Linked DNA regions of Caldalkalibacillus thermarum. The protein of the gene in region 1 interacts with the protein of each later gene in a pairwise test. Links are inferred from orthologs where the notes say so. Each region holds a gene or a part of one and is shown on either strand. Other genes may lie near its edges.

Region 1 (10,633 bases):
TTTTATATTATACTCGCTTCCCGGCACAATATAGACAGCATGGCCCATGGCCTCCACCAAGGCCGCATCATCTGTGGCCTCCCGCTGTTGGCGTCTGGCCTCTTCATGGGCTTTGACAATCAGAGCATACTTAAACCCTTGCGGTGTTTGGGCCGCCCACAGCTTGGAACGGTCCAGGGTTGAGGCAATGTGGCCATTGTCAACCACCTTGATTGTATCTTTAACGGGCACGGCCAAAATGGCTGCCCCGTAACGCTGGACCGCATCTACAACCTGTTGAACATAGCCTTCGGCCAGAAACGGACGGGCCCCGTCATGAATCAAGACTACATCCGGTGGTTCTTGGCCCAGGGCTTTGAGGCCATAAAACACGCTTTCCTGCCGTTCCCTGCCGCCGGCAACAACGTGCCTCACTTTGCTCAAGCGGTGCTGTTTGATCAGTTCCTTGACCAAACCCAACTCTTCTTCACCGGCAACAACCGTGATGTCTGTGACGCAACTAAAGCGTTGCCATCTGCTTAATGTATGTACCAATAAGGGCTTCCCTTCCAGGTCCAAAAAAGCTTTGTTTTTGCCCAGACCCATGCGTTTTCCCTTTCCGGCAGCCACAATGACAGCACTGACCTTCATCCCTTGCTCCTTCCTAGGCTTCACCATGTTTATGACTATATTGTAGCAAAAGAGATTCCCAACCAACAGCGAAAAATGGCTGTTGCCCGGGCAACAGCCATCATTTCCACCATGTTATAAGGCCTTTTCATATAATTTTGGCTTGGCAAAGATCATCCGCCCTGCTGATGTTTGCAGCACACTGGTGACCATCACGTCAATCTTGCTGCCGATATGTTCACGGCCACCTTCCACCACGATCATTGTGCCGTCGTCCAGATAAGCCACGCCCTGCCCCTGCTCTTTTCCGTCTTTGATCACCTGTACCGTCAGTTCTTCACCGGGAAGCACAACCGGCTTGACGGCATTGGCCAAATCGTTAATGTTCAGCACCGGAACGCCTTGCAATTCACACACCTTGTTCAAGTTAAAATCATTGGTCACCACTTTGCCATTCAACACTTTGGCCAGGCGGATCAATTTGCTGTCCACTTCATGTATATCCTCAAAGTCGCCTTCATAAATGTGAACTTTGACCGTCTTTTCCTTTTGGATGCGATTCAACACATCCAATCCTCTGCGCCCTCTGTTCCGCTTCAAGTCATCAGAAGAATCAGCTATATGCTGCAATTCCTCCAAGACAAACCCGGGGATGACAATGGTTCCTTCTATAAATCCTGTTTGGCAAATGTCAGCGATACGTCCATCGATAATCACGCTGGTGTCCAGTATTTTGTGTTCTCCTGCCACAGGGCTGCCTGCCTTCTTCTCTTTGCCTAAGCGCCCCAGCGTAAACAGGCCAATCATTTCATCCCGCTTTTTAAACCCTATTTGAAAGCCAATATAGCCGAAACAGATGGCAAACAAAGCCGGCAACACTTGGCTTGCTACCGGAATATTATTAAAGGGAAAACTCAACAGAAACGCAATCAAGAGTCCAACAATCAGGCCCATGACTCCAAAAAACAAATCAGCCACAGGCGTCTTTAACAGACGCTCTTCGGCCCAGCGCATCACATTAACCAAATATTCGGCCAACCAGACTGATAATAAACCAAATAAAACCGCACCTAAAAGCGCATAAATAATTGCATTGACCACATTTTGCTCCAGCAATGAATCAGATAAGCCCAGATTTAAAAGTGCTTCTAACATCGCCATCACTTGTGGCCCAAAGTAATAGCCCAAAATAGCACCGGCAAAGGCAAGAAAAACTTGGATCATTCGTTTCAACATCAGTGTCACCTCCTTCTATCCATTATTAACAAAATCACCAATTTGAAACCTCGTTTTAAAAATATTATTCGTTTCGTTTGAAAAAATGCGCCCATAGGGACGCATGAGTCTTTCATTGGCCTTTTGCCGTTGATGAGACCCCAGAAGATGACATGAAAGTGATGACAGATTCCAAATTTAGGATATCACATGGCATATAAATTGTCAAATAAAATAAAGATGTTATCATAAATAATTCCCTGTCGTCAACCTCTCCTAGGCAAAAAGTCTTAACCTTTTTGACGCTCAGCGGCGTCCCAACCGCTTGCCCCGCCTCTTGTGTGCTTTCTGGCGCCAACTTTTTTCCAAGCTTTTTTTAATTCCGTAAGCCGCATATAACACCAAGGGAATAAAGACAATTTTGGGAAATTCGGATGGGAAACGATAGGCCAAGAGAGCCACAGCCCCGATGATGATAGGTGTAATCCAGAAGGCGGCCCTGGGCACACCCACTTTTTTAAAATTGGGGTATTTGATTCGACTGACCATAAGGAACGATAAAATGATCATGCCGATGGGTAAAAACAAAGGCGGAAAAACGGAATGATACAGAGCAAAGGTGGCCAAGACACCCCCCGCGGCAGTAATGGGCAAGCCGATAAAAAAACCAGGAATGCCAGGCTGGACACTGAACCGGGCCAGCCTTAACGCACCGCAAATGGGAAATAAAGCCGTAACCACAATACCCCATGGGCCCAGTTCATGCAAAACCACCAGGTACATGATCACACTGGGGGCTACACCAAAAGTGACAATATCAGATAATGAGTCCAGTTGTTTGCCAAACTCACTGGCCGCATTCAACATGCGCGCCACGCGGCCGTCCAATCCGTCCAAAATCATACCAACGATTACTAAAATAGCAGCATAGTCAATATAACGGGGTTCACCCTGGATCGCCAGGAGAATCGCCAAAATCCCTAAAAATAAATTGCCCAATGTAAACAGGCTAGGAATACTTCTGGTTAGCATGATTTGTCCCACCTTGTAGGTTAGATATGACGATCAATAAACACTTGTTCCTGGATGCGCATGAGACCGTCTTTAATTGTTCTGGCCCGGACTTCGCCTACCCCATCCACTTCATCCAGCTCTTCAATAGAGGCCATCATCACCTGGGAGAGCGCTTCAAACTTATCCACCAAATTTTGAACAATCGCACTGGGAAGACGGGGGATTTTATGCAAAATACGGTAGCCCCGTGGTGAGACCGGTTCCTCTTGCACATTGACATGGGGAGAATAACCCAGCAAACGGACAATGGCATTGTTTTCTAACAGCTCATCTGAGGACAATTTTTTCAACTCATTTAAAATGCGGGCAGGATCTTCATCCTGATTGCGGCAGTAATCTTTTAACAATAAATATACCTCTTCTTCAACGTTGGACACCAATTCTTCAAGCTGCATGCTGATGAGACGGCCTTCAGTCCCTAATTCGTGGATATAACGGTTAATTTCCGCTTTAATACGCAACACCATCTCAATGCGGTGGATGACCATGGCCACTTCATGCAAGGTGACCAGCTCTTCAAATTCAAGGGCGCTTAGATTGGTCAAGGCCTGATCAAGCACGGCCTTGTACTTTTCCAACGTTTGAATGGCTTGATTAGCCTTCGTTAAAATCACACCAATGTCTCTGAGAGCATAGCGGAAATTACCTTGATACAGCGTAATCACATTGCGCCGCTGGGAAATGGAAATCACCAAATGGCCTGTTTGTTTAGCGACCCGTTCCGCCGTGCGATGACGAATTCCAGTCTCGCGGGACGGAATGGACGAATCAGGGACAAGCTGGGTGTTGGCAAATAAAATGCGCTTGACATCATTGCTCAAAATAATAGCGCCGTCCATTTTGGCCAGTTCATACAAGTTGGCCGGCGTAAATTCACAATTGATGGAAAAGCCGCCATCCACGATGTTCATCATTTCTTTGCTGTACCCGATCACAATGAGGGCGCCTGTTTTGGCTCGCAAAACATTCTCCAGTCCTTCCCGGAGCGGGGTTCCGGGAGCCACCAGTTTTAAAACGGCAGCCGTTTGATCTTGTTTTTCTTTTTCTGTCATCTTGTCTCCCCCTCTAGCACAACCTGAATCGCCTCTTGAACCGATTGTACCCCAATGACTTCAATGCCCTCTGGCAGTTCCCAGCCTAAGGTATTTTTATAGGGAATAATGGCCCGTTTAAACCCTAATTTGCGGGCCTCTGTCAAGCGTTGCTCAATACGGGACACACCCCTTACTTCTCCTGTCAAACCCACTTCACCAATAACGACATCATAAGGACTGGTCGGTTTTTCCCGGAAGCTGGAGGCAATGCTAATGGCCATGCCTAAGTCCAGGGCCGGCTCATTTAACTTGACGCCACCGGCCACATTAATATAAGCATCCTGATTTTGCAATAAAAGGCCAACCCGTTTTTCCAACACGGCCATGATGAGGGACACGCGATGATGATCAACACCGGTGGCTGTGCGTCTCGGCGTACCAAAGCTGGTCGGTGTCACCAATGCTTGTAATTCAACAAGCACAGGCCGGGTTCCTTCCATGCTGGCCACCACAATGGAACCTGCTGCACCATGGGCCCGTTCCTCCAGAAAAAGTTCCGACGGATTGACCACTTCCACGAGCCCAGACTCTTGCATATCAAAAATGCCGATTTCATTGGTCGAACCAAAACGGTTTTTGACAGCACGCAAAATGCGGTATGTGTGATGCCGCTCGCCTTCAAAATAGATGACCGCATCCACCATATGTTCCAGTATTTTTGGCCCCGCAATGGCGCCTTCCTTTGTCACATGGCCGACCACAAAGATGGCAATGCCTTTACTTTTGGCCACTCGCATTAACACTGCCGTGCATTCACGCACTTGGGCCACACTGCCTGGAGTGGAACTCACCTCAGGATGATACACCGTTTGGATCGAATCAAGGATGACCACTTTGGGCTCTGCCTGGTCAATCTGCCGTTCGATCTCATCAATGTGGGTTTCCGTCAAGATGAAAAGCTCAGCTGACTCAATGCCGAGCCGGTCCGCACGCATCTTGGTTTGTTTGAGAGATTCTTCTCCTGAAACATATAATACACGATGACCCTGTTCACTTAATATACCTGAAATTTGCAATAATAATGTGGATTTGCCAATGCCGGGATCACCGCCAAACAGCACGAGGGAGCCAGGAACCACGCCGCCCCCCAACACCCGGTCAAATTCACCCACCCCTGTGGGCAAGCGGGGAGCTTCCTCCGCTTTGATCTGGGTAATGGGGACGGGGCTCGCATTTTTGGATATGGAAGCCACACCCTTTCCAGCAGCCCATGGTACAGAATGTATGCGTTCTTCAACCATGCTATTCCAGGTCTGACATCCTGGGCAGCGCCCCATCCATTTAGGAGACTCGTATCCGCACGCCTGGCAAACAAAGGTTAATTTTTTCTTTGACATTCTGTTCCCCCGAATATGTATCATGTCTATATTTCATTTCTTTATGTTAAATGTATCACTTTCACAAACTTAAATAAAGAAAACCTGGCTTTTGCCAAGGCTGTGAGCCGGCAAAAGCCAAAGCTGGGTGGCAAATACCGAATTTGGTGCGGTGCATAAGGAGAGTGTTCACCTCGCCTTACACACCGCGTTCCGGTCTTACTGCACCGATTCTTTTTTCAACACTTTCAACTGCCCATCTTCCACATCAATCACAACAGAATCCCCTTTGCTGATATTTCCTTGCAACAGCTCCTCAGACAGACGGTCTTCCACCATCCGCTGCAGGGCCCGGCGTAAAGGTCTGGCGCCATACTGTGGATCATAGCCTTCCTTGACAATATGCCGCTTAGCTTCTTCAGTCAGCGTGAATTCGATGTCCTGCTCTTTCAGGCGTTTTTGTAACTGTTTGGCCATTAAATCCACAATTTGCATTAAGTGTTCCTCTTCCAGTGAATGGAATACAATCACTTCATCGATCCGGTTGAGGAATTCTGGACGGAACATGCGCTTTAGTTCACCCATCACTTTTTCTTTCATGTTTTGATAATTTTGCTCCCGATTTTCAGCCTGGAAGCCCAGGGTCGTGCCTTTCCTCAACAGTTCGGCCCCAACATTGGAAGTCATGATAATCACTGTATTTTTGAAGTCAACTGTACGCCCTTTGGCATCGGTAAGGCGGCCGTCTTCCAAGACCTGCAGCAAGATATTGAAGACATCGGGGTGTGCTTTTTCGATCTCGTCCAGCAAAATGACCGAATATGGTTTGCGGCGCACTTTTTCCGTCAGTTGTCCGCCTTCTTCATAGCCCACATAACCCGGGGGCGAGCCAATTAAACGGGAAGTCGTGTGTTTCTCCATATATTCGGACATGTCGATGCGGATGACCGCATTTTCATCGCCAAACAAACTTTCAGCCAATGCTTTGGCCAATTCTGTTTTACCTACACCAGTTGGCCCGAGGAAGATAAAGGAGCCAATCGGACGCTTAGGATCTTTCAAGCCGGCCCGGGCACGGCGGATCGCCTTGGAAATCGCTTTAACGGCTTCGTCTTGCCCAATCACCCGCTCATGCAGAATCTCTTCCATATTGAGCAAACGTTCGCTTTCTTCCTGAGCCAGTTTTTTGACAGGGATACCTGTCCAGCTGGACACAATGTCGGCAATGTCTTCTGCTGTCACTTCTGAATCAGTTTGACCTTGTTTCTCTTTCCACTCGTTCTTTGTTTTCTCCAATTCTTCACGCAGCTTTTGCTCTGTATCGCGCAGGGAAGCTGCTTTTTCGAACTCCTGGCTTTGGACAGCAGCATCCTTCTCCTTGCGGACCTCCTCCAGCTTTTGTTCCAGCTCTTTTAAGTTGGGCGGCACTGTGTAGGATTTGAGCCGCACTTTGGAGGCTGCTTCATCAATTAAGTCGATGGCTTTGTCGGGCAGGAAGCGGTCCGTAATATAGCGGTCAGACAGCTTCACCGCCTGTTCAATCGCCTCATCGGTAATTTTGACCCGGTGGTGCGCTTCGTAACGGTCGCGCAAGCCTTTGAGAATCAAAATGGTATCTTCGATAGACGGCGGATCTACCATGATGGGCTGAAAACGGCGCTCAAGGGCTGCATCTTTCTCAATGTATTTGCGATATTCATCTAAAGTGGTGGCTCCTATACACTGCAGTTCTCCGCGGGCCAAAGCCGGTTTCAGGATATTGGAAGCATCAATGGCACCCTCCGCTCCGCCGGCGCCAATCAAGGTGTGCAGCTCGTCAATAAACAGGATAATGTTTCCGGCCTGGCGGATTTCATCCATCACTTTTTTCAGGCGGTCTTCAAATTCCCCGCGATATTTGGTGCCAGCTACCACTGTGCCCATATCCAGGGTCATCACCCGTTTGCCGCGCAAAGTTTCCGGGATTTCATTGTTGACAATGCGCTGGGCCAGTCCTTCGGCAATCGCCGTTTTACCTACACCGGGTTCACCAATCAGCACCGGATTGTTTTTGGTCCGGCGGCTGAGCACCTGGATCACCCGTTCAATTTCCTTGTCCCGTCCAATCACAGGATCCAGCTCATCATTTTTGGCAATGGCCGTCAGATCACGGGCAAGGCTATCCAGCGTAGGCGTACTGGCTCCACCCTGCCCTCCTTGAGGGGTTGCAGCCATGGCTTCATTGGAGCCTAACAATTGCAGCACCTGCTGTCTGGCTTTATTCAGGCTGACCCCCAAATTGTTTAATACTCTGGCGGCCACGCCTTCCCCTTCACGGATCAGCCCCAAGAGCACATGTTCCGTTCCCACATAAGTATGACCTAGTTTTCGGGCTTCATCCATCGACAGTTCAATCACCTTTTTGGCCCGGGGGGTATAATGGATGTTGCCCGTTGTCTGCGTTCCCCTGCCGATCAGCGTCTCCACTTCTTTGCGGATTTTTTCCATATCCAGATTTAACGCTTGCAATGCTTTGGCAGCAATCCCTTCCCCTTCGCGAACCAAGCCAAGCAAGATATGCTCGGTGCCGATGTTGTTATGACCCAAACGCATCGCTTCCTCTTGAGCTAAAGCCAATACTTTTTGGGCTCGTTCTGTAAAGCGACCAAACATCATCAGCAAACACCTCCATTGGGGTTTATTTTTATTGGGTATGTTATCTTTGTTATGTTGTTAATAAGCGCTCACGAATTAATTTTGCCCTTCTCACATCCCGTTCATCAGGGGACAGCATCTGTCCGGCATATTGCTGCAAAAATCCAGGCTGGGTCAATACGATCAGTTCATTCATAATGGTGGATGAAACTCCTTTAATCAAACCTAGATCAATTCCCAGCCGCACATCGGACAAGCGCTGCATGGCCTCTTTGCTCTCTATCACCCTGGCATTGGCCAGAATACCATAGGAACGGAAGATTTTATCCTCCAATTGCACACGGGAAGATTCCAGAAGCTGCTTACGTGCCTGTCTCTCCTGCTCAATCAATTGCATGGCGACATTGCCTAGATCCTCAATAATCTCTGTTTCTGAGCGACCCAAGGTGATCTGGTTGGAAATTTGGAAAATGTTACCCAGTGCATCGCTGCCTTCACCGTAAATCCCCCGTACAACCAGCCCCAGCTGATTGATGGCCGGCAAAATGCGGTTCATTTGCTTGGACATGACCAAAGCGGGCAGATGGACCATTACCGAAGCCCGTAAACCCGTGCCCACATTGGTTGGGCAACTGGTCAGGTAGCCCCGCTTCTCATCAAACGCAAAGTCCACATTCATCTCCAGCCAGTCATCGATGCTGTTGGCCTGGGTCCATGCTGCCTCCAGCTGAAAGCCAGGAAAGAGACACTGGATGCGCAGATGATCCTCTTCATTAAGCATAATGCTGATCGATTCATTTTCACTTAAAATCACAGCTCCCGCCCTTGCTTCCTCAGCCAGAAGGGGACTGATCAGGTGCTTTTCCACCAGCACTTTTTTCTCCAGGGAACTCAAATCTTCCATGCGCAAAAGTTCCAGGTTGCCCAACGCCTGGTTATCTTTGCTTCTTTCTAGTATTTTTTCCATTTTGGAAACCACTTTTTCCAGCTGTTCCCGGGTGGCAATCATAGGAAAAGGGATGTCCGTCAAATTGCGGGCCAGACGGATGCGGCTTGAGATGACAATATCCTGGTCAGGACCGCCCCCTTTCATCCAATCACTCAGAGCTTGATTGATAAAACGTTGCAGTGACATGCCTCGCCCCTCCTCATTCTTGAACCAACTGTTTCTCCAGCTCGCGGATCTCATCGCGCAGCTTAGCGGCCAGTTCAAATTCTTCATTGGCTACCGCTTGCTGCAATTTTTGTTTTTTAAGCTCGATTTCCTTCTTCATTTTCAAGCGCGATCCCGAACGGCGCGGGATTTTACCGTGATGGCTGACATTGCCGCTATGCACCTTTTTGAATAACGGCTCCAGCCGGTCCCCAAAGACACGGTAACAGTGAGCGCAACCAAAACGCCCGCTTTTGGAAAACTGGGCATAGGTTAGCCCGCACCGGTCACAGCGCAAGGGATGGGCATAGGTCGTTCCAGTCCCGCTGGGCTGATCAAAGGAAAGAAATCCGGATAACAAATTATGAATTGAAAAACTGTTGTTGAAACCGGGAAGCATTTCTCCCTTATCCTTGGCACATACATCGCACAAATGAATCTCCGTCTTCTGTCCGTTAACGATCTTGGTGAAATGTAAAGTGGCCGGACGTTCACCACACTCTTGGCAGTGCATGACACCCACTCCTTTGTTATCATGGGAAATTTAACCTGTTCAACACCTCATTGGTACAGCAACGACACGAGCATCGCTTTCAGGAGCTTGGCCCTCAGCTGATCCCGGACCCGCACGTCAAAGGGGAGAACGTTGCGCTGAACGACCGCTTTCATCAAGCGGGCTTCCCGCTCCGTCACCAGTTCTGTTTCCTGCAACCGGTCAATAATCCCTTCAGCTGCTGTTTGAGAAATATCATCCTCGATCAGACGGAGCAAGGTTTGCAAGTGCCGCTGTTCATCCACAACACGTACCTTGCGGATACGGATAAATCCGCCACCTCCCCGCTTGCTTTCCACCACATATCCTTTTTCAACGGTAAAGCGGGTTTTGATCACATAATTGATTTGGGAGGGGACGCATTGAAACTTGTCGGCCAGTTCACTCCGTTGAATCTCAATATACCCCTTTTTACTATTGTCTAAAATGCTTTTTAAATAATGCTCAATAATGTCAGAGATGTTTTTCATGGTGCCTGGTCAACCTCCAAACCGGATCACCTGAGGTGAATCAACCCTCACCCTCCAGTTGCCATGAAAAGAATGGCCAAAGGTTTTGACTTTGACTATCTTTGACTTTACTTAAATTATACGCAATAATGTGCCATAATGCAAGTCTGTTCGTAAAAAATTTTTCCCGCTCTTAGTGTCGTTCAAACATCGAGATTTATGTGCGGCATATAGTTTGCTGCTCAGTACCCATAGCTTCCTAGTTTGTCATACAATAAGGGCTGCCCCCATTTCACCGGGGTCAGCCTTTTTTCAATGCTTTTTGTTTTAACTTACCTCCGACAGAAGTCTCCCACTTCTAAGCGAAGCGAAAGTGGGAGATGAATGTCGGTTTGATGTAGCCTTAATATGATGAGTGTGGTAAAATAAAATCAAACAAACGTTCGTATTGTGGTCGAGTGAAGGTGTCTCTATCGCTTTCCGAACGTCTATTTCGTTGTGAATGCGGTTTTGTGGCAGACAGAGACACCAACGCC
Region 2 (9,798 bases), on another replicon or contig:
TAACAAAAATCGCTGGATAACAGTGAACACTATTTACCATAACATTCCTCTCCCAGTATCATATTACTGGAAACATCAAAACAGTTGGGAGAGGAAAATATGAATAAAATGGAAAGGTGGAACATGTACCTAGAGATTCAACAGCTAAAGAAACTGGGACTTAACAAATCGCAAATTGCCAGACGATTGGGGATTAGCCGCAATACAGTTTACAAATATATCAATATGACACCTGAAGAATTTGAAGATATGTTGGAGCACATGGAAGTGAGACAAAAGAAATTAGACTGTATCAAAGAGAAGCTCATCACCTGGTTGAAACAGTATCCCGATATTTCAAGTGCACAGATCCATGATTGGATTAAGGAGAGATATCCTGACCTTACGGTCGGTGAAAGTACCGTCAGGTGCTATGTTAGTCAACTGAGAAAGGAGTATAGCATTCCAAAAATAAAGACGACTCGGCAATATGAAGCGGCCCTCGACCCGCCTATGGGACAACAAATGCAAGTTGACTTTGGTCAGGTCACCTTCAGAAATACGTTTCATCAACCTCAGAAACTGTGGTTTATGGCTTGTGTATTATCCCATTCCCGTTACAAATTTGTGTATTGGCTGGACCGTCCCTTTACAACAGCAGATGTCATTCAGGCTCATGAACAAGCTTTCGCCTTTTACGGCGGTCTTCCTCAAGAAATTGTTTATGATCAAGACCATCTCATCTTAGTGAGTGAAAATGGTGGAGATCTTATTTACACAAAAGAATTTGCCAATTATCTGAAGCACAGGGCATTTAAGGTTCGCATGTGCCGCAAAGGAGACCCGGAAAGCAAAGGAAAAGTGGAAAACGTTGTTGGCTATGTGAAAAAGAACTTTACCCGTCACCGGACCTACTACAATCTGGCCCAATGGAGTGAAGACTGTCTGGCCTGGCTTGAGCGAACAGGCAATGGCAAAGTGCATCAGACAACCAAAAAAATACCGGCCGAAGTGTTCCAACAGGAACGTCTTTACCTTCGCCCGGTCCAAGAAAAATACTATATCAATCAAGCTAAGGCCAGTATAACAAGAGTTGTCCGAAAAGACAATACCATTCTTTATGCCGGGAACCGCTACTCGGTCCCTCTAGGGACCTATGATGACAAGGGTAAAAGAGTTGGACTAAAGATTCAAAACGATACCCTGACCATCTACGACTGGGAAACAGGCGAAGTACTTGCCCAACACGCGATTTGCCACGAAAAAGGCAAGTTGATTCAAAATACGAATCATAAAAGGGACCGCAGCAAAGGAATTCAAGCATTAATGCAACAAGTGGCCGGGCGTTTTCCAGAACCGGATCAAGCCACCCTCTTTTTGAAAGAAATCTATCAGCGGAAGCAGCGTTATATGAGAGATCAATTGCAAAAGATACAGGAAGTCATGAACAAAGCCAACCCTCATTCTGGAGTGATTGGACAAGCTTTAGCCTACTGTCTGACATACCAACTGTACAGTGTAGAGCCTCTAGCGATGCAGTGCAACATTTTATGCAACAAGCACAGAGACAACAAGCACACCATCATGAACATCAACCTGAGATCAAACCCACCATGCTCGGACATCAATCACACTCGCAAGTGAAAGCAGACATTCGAGATCCTCAAGTTTACATTCGTATCCTGGAGGGAGAGAGGCTATGTCAGAAAGCTTAGTGCAATTGAAACACAGCTTGAAAACACTCAAATTGGCCTCCATCGCCGAAGTGATTGAGGAACAACTGATGGAAGCCGAAACAAATGGATTCAGTTATCAACAGTTTCTGACGAAACTGTTGGGATACGAAATACGCAAGCGGGAAGAAAAACAATTGGCCAAACGGCTCAAGTGGGCCGGCTTTCCTGTCCACCAATCCCTTGATGAGTTCGACATTAGCGCCCAGCCTGCCCTAAGCCGGCAGCAATTTCAACAGTTGCGTGAACTCTTATGGATTGAACAGGTTTATAACCTCATCTTATTGGGCCCGCCGGGGGTGGGTAAAACTCACCTGGCCATTGGCATAGGAGTAGAAGCGATTCAGCAAGGATACAAAGTCAGCTTTGTGACCATGGATCATTTAATCCAGTTGCTGCGTACCCAAGAAGTAACAAGAAGCGCCCAAACCAAATTGAAAAGAATCACTCAGTCAGATCTTGTCATCATTGATGATTTGATGTTCATAGCCATCAACCGGCATGAAGCCAATCTTTTCTTTCAACTCATCAACAAACTCTATGCCCAATCATCTGTGATCATTACCTCTAACAAAGGACCGGAAGATTGGGGAGAGTTATTAGGTGATCCGGCCATTACCACAGCCATTCTGGACCGGCTACTCCATAAAAGCGAGGTGATTCATCTCACCGGTGACAGTTATCGTTTGAAATACAGGAAAACCATATTTGGAAATGACTAGGTGCTCAAAATTATTTAGCGAAAATTGTTCAATTGTACTTGACGCTCACAGTCTACAAGCTTTTTTGTTGAATATATAAAGTAGGATTATGTTTTGAGGGGCTTACGGCATGTTATCGAAACGAAATAAAGACGCTCGGTATCAGCTTGAAGTGGTTTCTATTGATGATTTGGTCCCGAAGGATCATTTAGTTCGAAAAATCGACCAAGCCATCAATTTTGACTTTATTTACGATTTGGTTGCTGATTATTATTCACCAGACAATGGACGCCCAAGTATAGACCCTGTGGTGCTTATTAAAATTGCTTTAATCCAATATTTGTTTGGTATTAAGTCTATGCGCCAAACGATCAAGGAGATTGAAACGAATGTGGCCTATCGATGGTTCTTAGGTTACGATTTAACGGAAAAAATTCCGCACTTCTCAACCTTTGGCAAAAATTATGTTCGTCGTTTTCAAGACACTGACCTGTTTGAAACCATATTCTATCGTATTCTGAAAGAAGCTGTAGAGCATGGCTTTGTTGATCCGGAGGTCGTCTTTATCGACTCTACCCACGTTAAAGCTCATGCCAATAAAAAGAAATTTATCAAGAAGAAAGTCAGAACTGAAACCCGGCGCTATCAAGAGCAACTCATGAAAGAAATTAACGAAGATCGGGTGAATCGTGGAAAAAAGCCTTTGGCTCCCAAGACAACAACTGAAACAAAAGAAGTTAAGGAAAGTACAACGGATCCTGAGAGTGGTTATTTTGTTAAGAATGAAAGGAAAGGTTGTTTGCTTATTCTTATCACACGGCTTGTGACAAGAATGGATTTGTTTTGAGAGCCGTTGTAGAGCCTAGTAACATCCACGATAGCCAGGTCTTTGCGGACCTTTTTGAAAAAATTAAAACTCAGATAGGAAAGCCTTCAACTGTTGCTCTTGATGCGGGTTATAAAACGCCACACATTAGTAAGATGCTCATTGATGATCATATCCGTCCTGTTATGCCCTATACACGCCCCCAAACGAAAAAAGGATTCTTTCGAAAACATGAATATGTTTATGATGAGTATTATGACTGTTATATTTGCCCGGCAGGGCAAACCCTTGAGTATTGTACAACCACCCGTGAAGGATATCGCCAATATAAATCTGATCCAGAGTTTTGCAAGAATTGCCCGATGCTCTCACAATGTACCCAAAGTCGAGATCATACAAAAATTATTCATCGGCATATTTGGCAGGATTATCTGGACGAGGTAGAGCATTTGAGGCTTACCAATGAAAACAAGAAAATATATGCAATGTGCAAAGAAACAATTGAACGCGTATTTGCTGATTTAAAGGAGAAGCATGGCATGCGTTGGACTACCCTTAGGGGTAAGAAGAAAAACACGATGCAGGCGATGCTTGTTTTTGCTGCCATGAATATGAAAAAGCTGGCCACGTGGAAGTGGAGAACCAGCGGTTCTCTTATTTTTTTGCCTTCATTTACAACAAACCCCCTTCTGAACCTTCGGTTCAAAAGAGGTTTGTCTTCAGTCTGAATATTAATTTTGATGTTATTTTACTTTCTGCACATCATAGGTATCGTTGTTTGACTTGGTTCGGCTCTCATGTTGGTCTATATACTGCGGTCGTTAAAGCAAACTGAAAAAGGCGAAGAATTATTACACTATCTTTTGACGCGGCTTAAACGTTGGGTAAATACTATCCTCTTACCTTCTGCGCTCATCGTTCTCATTTCGGGAGTAGCCATGATTGTGCAATTTAATCGGGAAACCCTTCCTTTTTATTTGCTTTTCATGGAGCAATTTGGATATCAATCTGATGGTTATATATAAGAGTACCCTTTAGTTGAGACAGGGGTACTTTTTTACTTTTTAGTTACCAATCTTTGCAAGACGGACAAGAGATCACCATTGGCCAGACGAAGGTATCCAAATTAATGTTTGAAGAAATGGTGAACTGAAGGAGTTTTTTGACTTATCCTGCAGTGCCTCCCGCGTTAGTCCGTTGGTGATTACCCAAATGCCTCTCGGGCATCTGTTTGTTCACCGCAATATTGCGAATCAGGTGCATCCAGAGGATGAAAGTTTTTCTGCGAGCCTCTACTATGCACTTAAACATTTGAAAGTGAAGAAAATCGTGATTCAAGGTCACACTGGCTGCGGTGGGTTAACCGCTGCTTGGCAAAATAACGATGAGCCACAATGGCAAAAATAGTTAAACCACATTCGTGCAGGACTACCGAAAGATGGTGAATATAGCATTGATGAACTGGCCAAGATTAATGTGTTCCAACAAGTGGAAGAACTTAAACGTCATCCTGTCTTTCAACAGTGCGGCAAAGGAGTCGAAATCATTCCGTGCTTGTTTCATCTTGAAACAGGTGAATTAGAATGTTTAAGTGCTGTATCTGGGCATGATGAGATAAAGGCAGCTAAAGAGATGACTAATCAACTATTTTTTTAACAAAATCCATTGACACATATACCCCTATTGGTATATTATAAAATTACCCAAGGGGGTATAATCGTAACAAAAATTAAGAAGGAGTTGTTGACGATGAGTATACAGGTGATGGCGGCGGATCAATTGGCCCGTAAAGTGATGGACAGAGAACCACTGTTTATCCTTGATGTCCGCAACGAATCCGATTTTAACGATTGGAAAATTGAAGGTCACGCTGTCGAAACGTTAAATATCCCTTATTTTGAATTGATTGATGATGTTGAGCGTGTCTTGGAGAAGTTGCCGGAGCAAAAAGAGATTTTAGTGGTCTGCGCCAAAGAAGGTTCTTCTAAATTTGTGGCCCAACAGATTGTGGAAGCAACCGGACGCGATGTTTATTATCTTCAAGGCGGCATGAAAGCATGGAGTGAACATCTGGAGCCGGTCAAAATTGGTGATCTGGCTCACGGGGGTGAATTGTACCAATTTGTCCGCCTCGGCAAAGGATGTTTGTCGTACATGATTGTCTCTGACGGAGAAGCCGCAGTGGTCGATCCGTTGCGTATGATCGACACCTATGAGCAGTTTGCCGAGCAGAAGAAAGTGTCCATCACTCACCTTATTGATACGCATTTGCATGCCGATCATATTTCGGGCGGACGCCATCTGGCCCAGAAAGTGGGGGCCACTTACTGGTTGCCACCCAAAGACGCTGGTGAAGTCACTTTTAGCTACCAACCTTTGCAAGACGGACAAGAGATCACCATTGGCCAGACGAAGGTAACCATCCATGCCCTGCACTCTCCAGGCCATACGATTGGCAGCACCTCTTTGATCGTAGACAATCAGTACTTGTTGACCGGTGACATCTTATTTGTCGACTCGATCGGCCGACCGGATCTGGCCGGCAAGGCCGAAGATTGGGTCGGTGATTTGCGGCACACGCTTTATCATTTATATCGGTCCTTAGATCCAGATTTAATCGTTTTGCCGGCGCACTTTGGTAAAATCACGGAAATGAATGAAGATGGCAGTATTTCGGCTCGCCTGGGTGACTTGTATGCCTCTAACCAAGGCTTAAACATTGAAGACGAAGCTGAGTTCAGAAAGACGGTCACGGAACAGCTGCCCCCTCAGCCCAACAGTTACCAGGAAATCAGACAGACCAACATGGGCAAGCTGACTCCCGGTCCTGAACAGCAGACTGAAATGGAGATCGGTCCCAACCGCTGTGCGGTACATGACCGTTAATAAGTCCTTGGTTAAGCGGAATAGAGAGGAGTGCATGTAATGGCAGAATTCAAGAAGACGACAATCATCGTTTTCAGCGGTGATTTGGACAAGGCGATGGCCAGCTTTATCATCGGTACAGGTGCGGCAGCAATGGGAAAGGAAGTGACCATGTTTTTCACCTTCTGGGGTTTGAACATTTTGCGTAAGGAGCAATACGTTCATATTGACAAACCTTTTCTAGATAAAATGTTCGGCAAAATGATGCCCCGTGGTCCGGAAAAATTAGGTTTATCCAAAATGAATTTGGGCGGTATGGGTGCGAAACTGATGAAAAAAGTGATGAAAGAAAAAAACATCACCTCTTTGAAAGAGCTGATCGAGTTGGCCCGGGAACTGGACATTAAATTGGTGGCCTGCACCATGTCCATGGACGCTCTCGGGCTCCACAAAGAGGAACTGATCGATGGCCTTGAATTTGCCGGCGTGGCACACTATTTGTCTGAAGCAAACGAATCCAATATCAACCTGTTTATTTAGCTTTATTAAGACTCGTTTTACAATAATATCAACTGACAGGAGGAATGCACCATGTCGATCAAAGCGGATAAAGTGCTGGATTGCCAGGGATTGTCATGTCCCATGCCTATCGTCAGAACGAAAAAAGCAATAGAAGAGCTGCAACCGGGCCAGGTGCTAGAAATTCAAGCCACCGACCGCGGTTCACTGGCTGACCTTCAAGGATGGGCCAAAAGCACGGGACACCACTATTTGGGGACCAAAGAAGAAGGGGATGTGCTTATCCATTATGTGCGCAAAGCCGATCCTGGTGAAGTGAAGCCGGAGACGAAATTCCCACATGTCATCCCAAACGAAGAACTGGCCCAGATGCTGAATCAGGAAGATGTAACTATTCTTGATGTGCGCGAGCCGGCCGAATATGCCTTTGGTCACATTCCTGGGGCGCGATCCATTCCCCTGGGTGAACTGGAAGACCGCCTGCAGGAACTCAATCCGGAAGAGACCATTTATGTTGTCTGCCGGACCGGCAACCGTAGCGATATGGCTGCCAAAATACTGGCTGACAAAGGCTTTAAAAAGGTGTTTAATGTGGTTCCGGGCATGTCTGAATGGAACGGACCCACGGAAAAGGAAATTTAGCCATCTATTCTGATTGAGATGTTACCATGACTGAGAAGGAGGAGAAGATCTGTTGCGTAGTGACAAAGTTCTGGATGCTACCGGGCTGTCCTGCCCAATGCCTGTGGTCAGAGCCAAAAAGGCGATTGATACCCTGTCAACCGGTCAAATACTGGAAGTTCATGCCAGCGATAAAGGAGCGGTTAAAGATATTCCATCCTGGGCTAAAGCATCAGGGCATGAGCTTATTGAGCAAAAAGAAGAGAACGGTTGTTACAAGTTCTGGATAAAAAAAGGATAACTTCCTTCTACACTCAGCGGCTGACCCCGGCCTAACCACAAGGGGGTCAGCCTTTCTCTGCAGATGAGCGATCTCATTGTTTAGCGATCTTTAAATGAAAGGCGGACGTGTGCATGAGTAAACAGTGGATGCCAGGTTTGAGTCAGCTCATCCCTTATCAGCGGGAACATTTGAGTGGTGATTTGACCAGCGGACTGACTGTGGCCGTCATGCTCATTCCCCAGGGATTGGCCTACGCCATGTTGGCTGGTGTTGATCCGGTCATCGGGCTTTATTCAGTCACCATCCCTTTGCTGGTCTATGCACTCTTTGCTTCTTCACGCCATTTGGCTGTCGGACCAGTCGCCATGGTTTCTCTCTTGGTTTTCAGCGGTGTATCGGCGCTGGCAGAACCGGGAAGCCCTCAATTTGTGGCTTATGTCCTGTTGTTGTCACTGTTGGTTGGGCTGATCCAGTTGGTGATGGGGGTGATGCGCCTGGGGTTTTTGGTCAACTTTTTGTCCCATGCTGTGATCAGTGGCTTCACGTCAGCGGCCGCCATCGTTATCGGTTTAAGTCAGCTGAAACATCTGTTGGGGGTTCCATTGGCTACACATGAGTATACCCATCAATTGATCCTGGAAGCGATCGGGCGTTGGAGGGAGATTGATCCCATCACCCTGGCCCTTGGTTTGGGCAGTATCGCTCTATTGGTGGTGCTGAAGCGGGTCACTCCCCGTCTGCCCGCACCCATTGTGGTCGTCCTGTTGGCTGTGGTGCTGATTCGCTTTTTCAATTTGGATCAACACGGGGTCAGCATCGTTGGAGATGTTCCCCGTGGTATTCCAGGATTTTCTGTGCCGGATTTGAGTATGGAAGCAGTGCAATTGTTGCTGCCAACTGCATTTACAATCGCTTTGGTTGGTTTCATGGAATCGATTGCCGTAGCTAAAGCGATTGCGGCCAAGGAAAAATACAAAGTGGATCCTGATCAGGAGTTGCGGGGCTTGGGTCTGGCCAATATTGCCGGTTCATTTTTCTCTTCCATGCCAGTAACAGGTGGTTTTTCTCGGACGGCAGTCAATTACCAGTCCGGAGCCAAAACCGTACTGGCTTCCATCGTCACCGCTGTGCTGGTCATCATGACGTTGCTCTTTCTGACACCTCTATTTTATTACTTGCCTCACGCGGTGTTGGCTGCCATTATCATGGTGGCGGTCTATGATTTGATTGACGTGCGGGAAGCGTTGCACCTTTTTAAGATTAAACAAAGTGATGGCTGGATATTGCTGATCACTTTTTTCAGCACGCTGTTGATAGGGATCGAGCCAGGTATTATGATTGGTGTAGCTGTCTCACTTCTGCTCTTTATCTGGCGAAGTGCCTATCCTCACGTGGCTGAACTGGGCTACTTGGAGCAGGACAGGGTCTTTCGCAACATCCGGCGCTATCCAGAGGCCAAAACGTTTAAAAATGCTCTGTTACTTCGAGTGGATGCTTCCCTTTATTTTGCCAATATGGCCTTTTTAGAAAATAAATTAGAGCACTATAGTCAAGAGCGGCCTGAACTCCAATGGATCGTGATGGACATGTCCGGCGTCAATGATATGGATGCTGTCGCGGTCGATGCGCTGGAAGCTGTGATGGACAATTTGAAACAGCGGGGCATTCGCTTTGCCTTTGCAAACATGAAGGGGTCGGTTTTAGATGTGGTGCACCGAGCCAACTGGAACAATAAAGTGGGCAAACATCTTTATTACATGTCTGTGGCTGAGGCAGTGGAAGATTTGGGTTTGCAATATGCCCCTTAGACAGGCGGCGGCTCCGGACCGCATCAATGTGATATCTTTGTGATGGGCGGGAGGTGAAATCATGAAGTATACTAATGATATGAAAAACCGTCTCAAACGGGTGGAAGGACAAGTGCGCGGCGTGTTGAGAATGATGGAAGAAGAGAAGGATTGCAAAGAAGTGATTTACCAGCTGACTGCCATTCGTGCAGCCCTGGATAAAGCAACGGCCTATATCATCGGGAAGAATATGGAACAGTGCATGTTGCAGCAGATGGAAAAGGGCGAAAGCGCAGACAAGGTGATTCAAGAAGCGATTCAACTGCTGGTGAAGAGCCGTTAAGAACTGGGGCAATTTGAGATACAGAAGGTGAGATTTTGATAATGAATGAGAGTGTGATTATCGGTCCGCTGGTAATACCCGTCAACTTTGTGAGTTATGGTTTAGCTATTTTTGCTGTCCTGCTCTATTATCTCAAATGGC

What was found.
Region 2: the proteins of clpC (region 1) and IEW48_RS01145 interact in binary tests that used the Escherichia coli proteins (3 or more experiments, as listed by UniProt). The link is inferred for Caldalkalibacillus thermarum from one-to-one orthologs.

What each region holds. Positions count from the first base shown.
Region 1 is NZ_BMKZ01000012.1:56,548-67,180, forward strand. Bases 5,246-8,338 are described here. They hold clpC (ATP-dependent protease ATP-binding subunit ClpC), read right to left. Parts: upstream 7,964-8,338; coding sequence 5,528-7,963; downstream 5,246-5,527. Other genes in these bases: radA (DNA repair protein RadA), read right to left, coding at 5,246-5,329; mcsB (protein-arginine kinase McsB), read right to left, coding at 8,013-8,338. Also shown: ispD (2-C-methyl-D-erythritol 4-phosphate cytidylyltransferase), read right to left, coding at 1-630; IEW48_RS06700 (PIN/TRAM domain-containing protein), read right to left, coding at 745-1,845; pssA (CDP-diacylglycerol--serine O-phosphatidyltransferase), read right to left, coding at 2,131-2,856; DNA integrity scanning diadenylate cyclase DisA, read right to left, coding at 2,877-3,950; more of radA, read right to left, coding at 3,947-5,245; more of mcsB, read right to left, coding at 8,339-9,077; protein-arginine kinase activator protein McsA, read right to left, coding at 9,091-9,609; IEW48_RS06735 (CtsR family transcriptional regulator), read right to left, coding at 9,657-10,118; IEW48_RS06740 (zinc ribbon domain-containing protein), read left to right, coding at 10,523-10,633. UniProt on the Escherichia coli protein: Part of a stress-induced multi-chaperone system, it is involved in the recovery of the cell from heat-induced damage, in cooperation with DnaK, DnaJ and GrpE. Acts before DnaK, in the processing of protein aggregates.
Region 2 is NZ_BMKZ01000002.1:400-10,197, forward strand. Bases 6,130-8,931 are described here. They hold IEW48_RS01145 (sulfurtransferase TusA family protein), read left to right. Parts: upstream 6,130-7,317; coding sequence 7,318-7,545; downstream 7,546-8,931. Other genes in these bases: IEW48_RS01135 (DsrE/DsrF/DrsH-like family protein), read left to right, coding at 6,165-6,644; IEW48_RS01140 (sulfurtransferase TusA family protein), read left to right, coding at 6,696-7,265; IEW48_RS01150 (SulP family inorganic anion transporter), read left to right, coding at 7,659-8,931. Also shown: istA (IS21 family transposase), read left to right, coding at 100-1,623; IS21-like element helper ATPase IstB, read left to right, coding at 1,679-2,434; IEW48_RS16945 (carbonic anhydrase), read left to right, coding at 4,452-4,646; IEW48_RS01130 (MBL fold metallo-hydrolase), read left to right, coding at 4,989-6,125; more of IEW48_RS01150, read left to right, coding at 8,932-9,335; IEW48_RS01155 (metal-sensitive transcriptional regulator), read left to right, coding at 9,397-9,657; IEW48_RS01160 (hypothetical protein), read left to right, coding at 9,699-9,798. UniProt on the Escherichia coli protein: Involved in thiosulfate metabolism.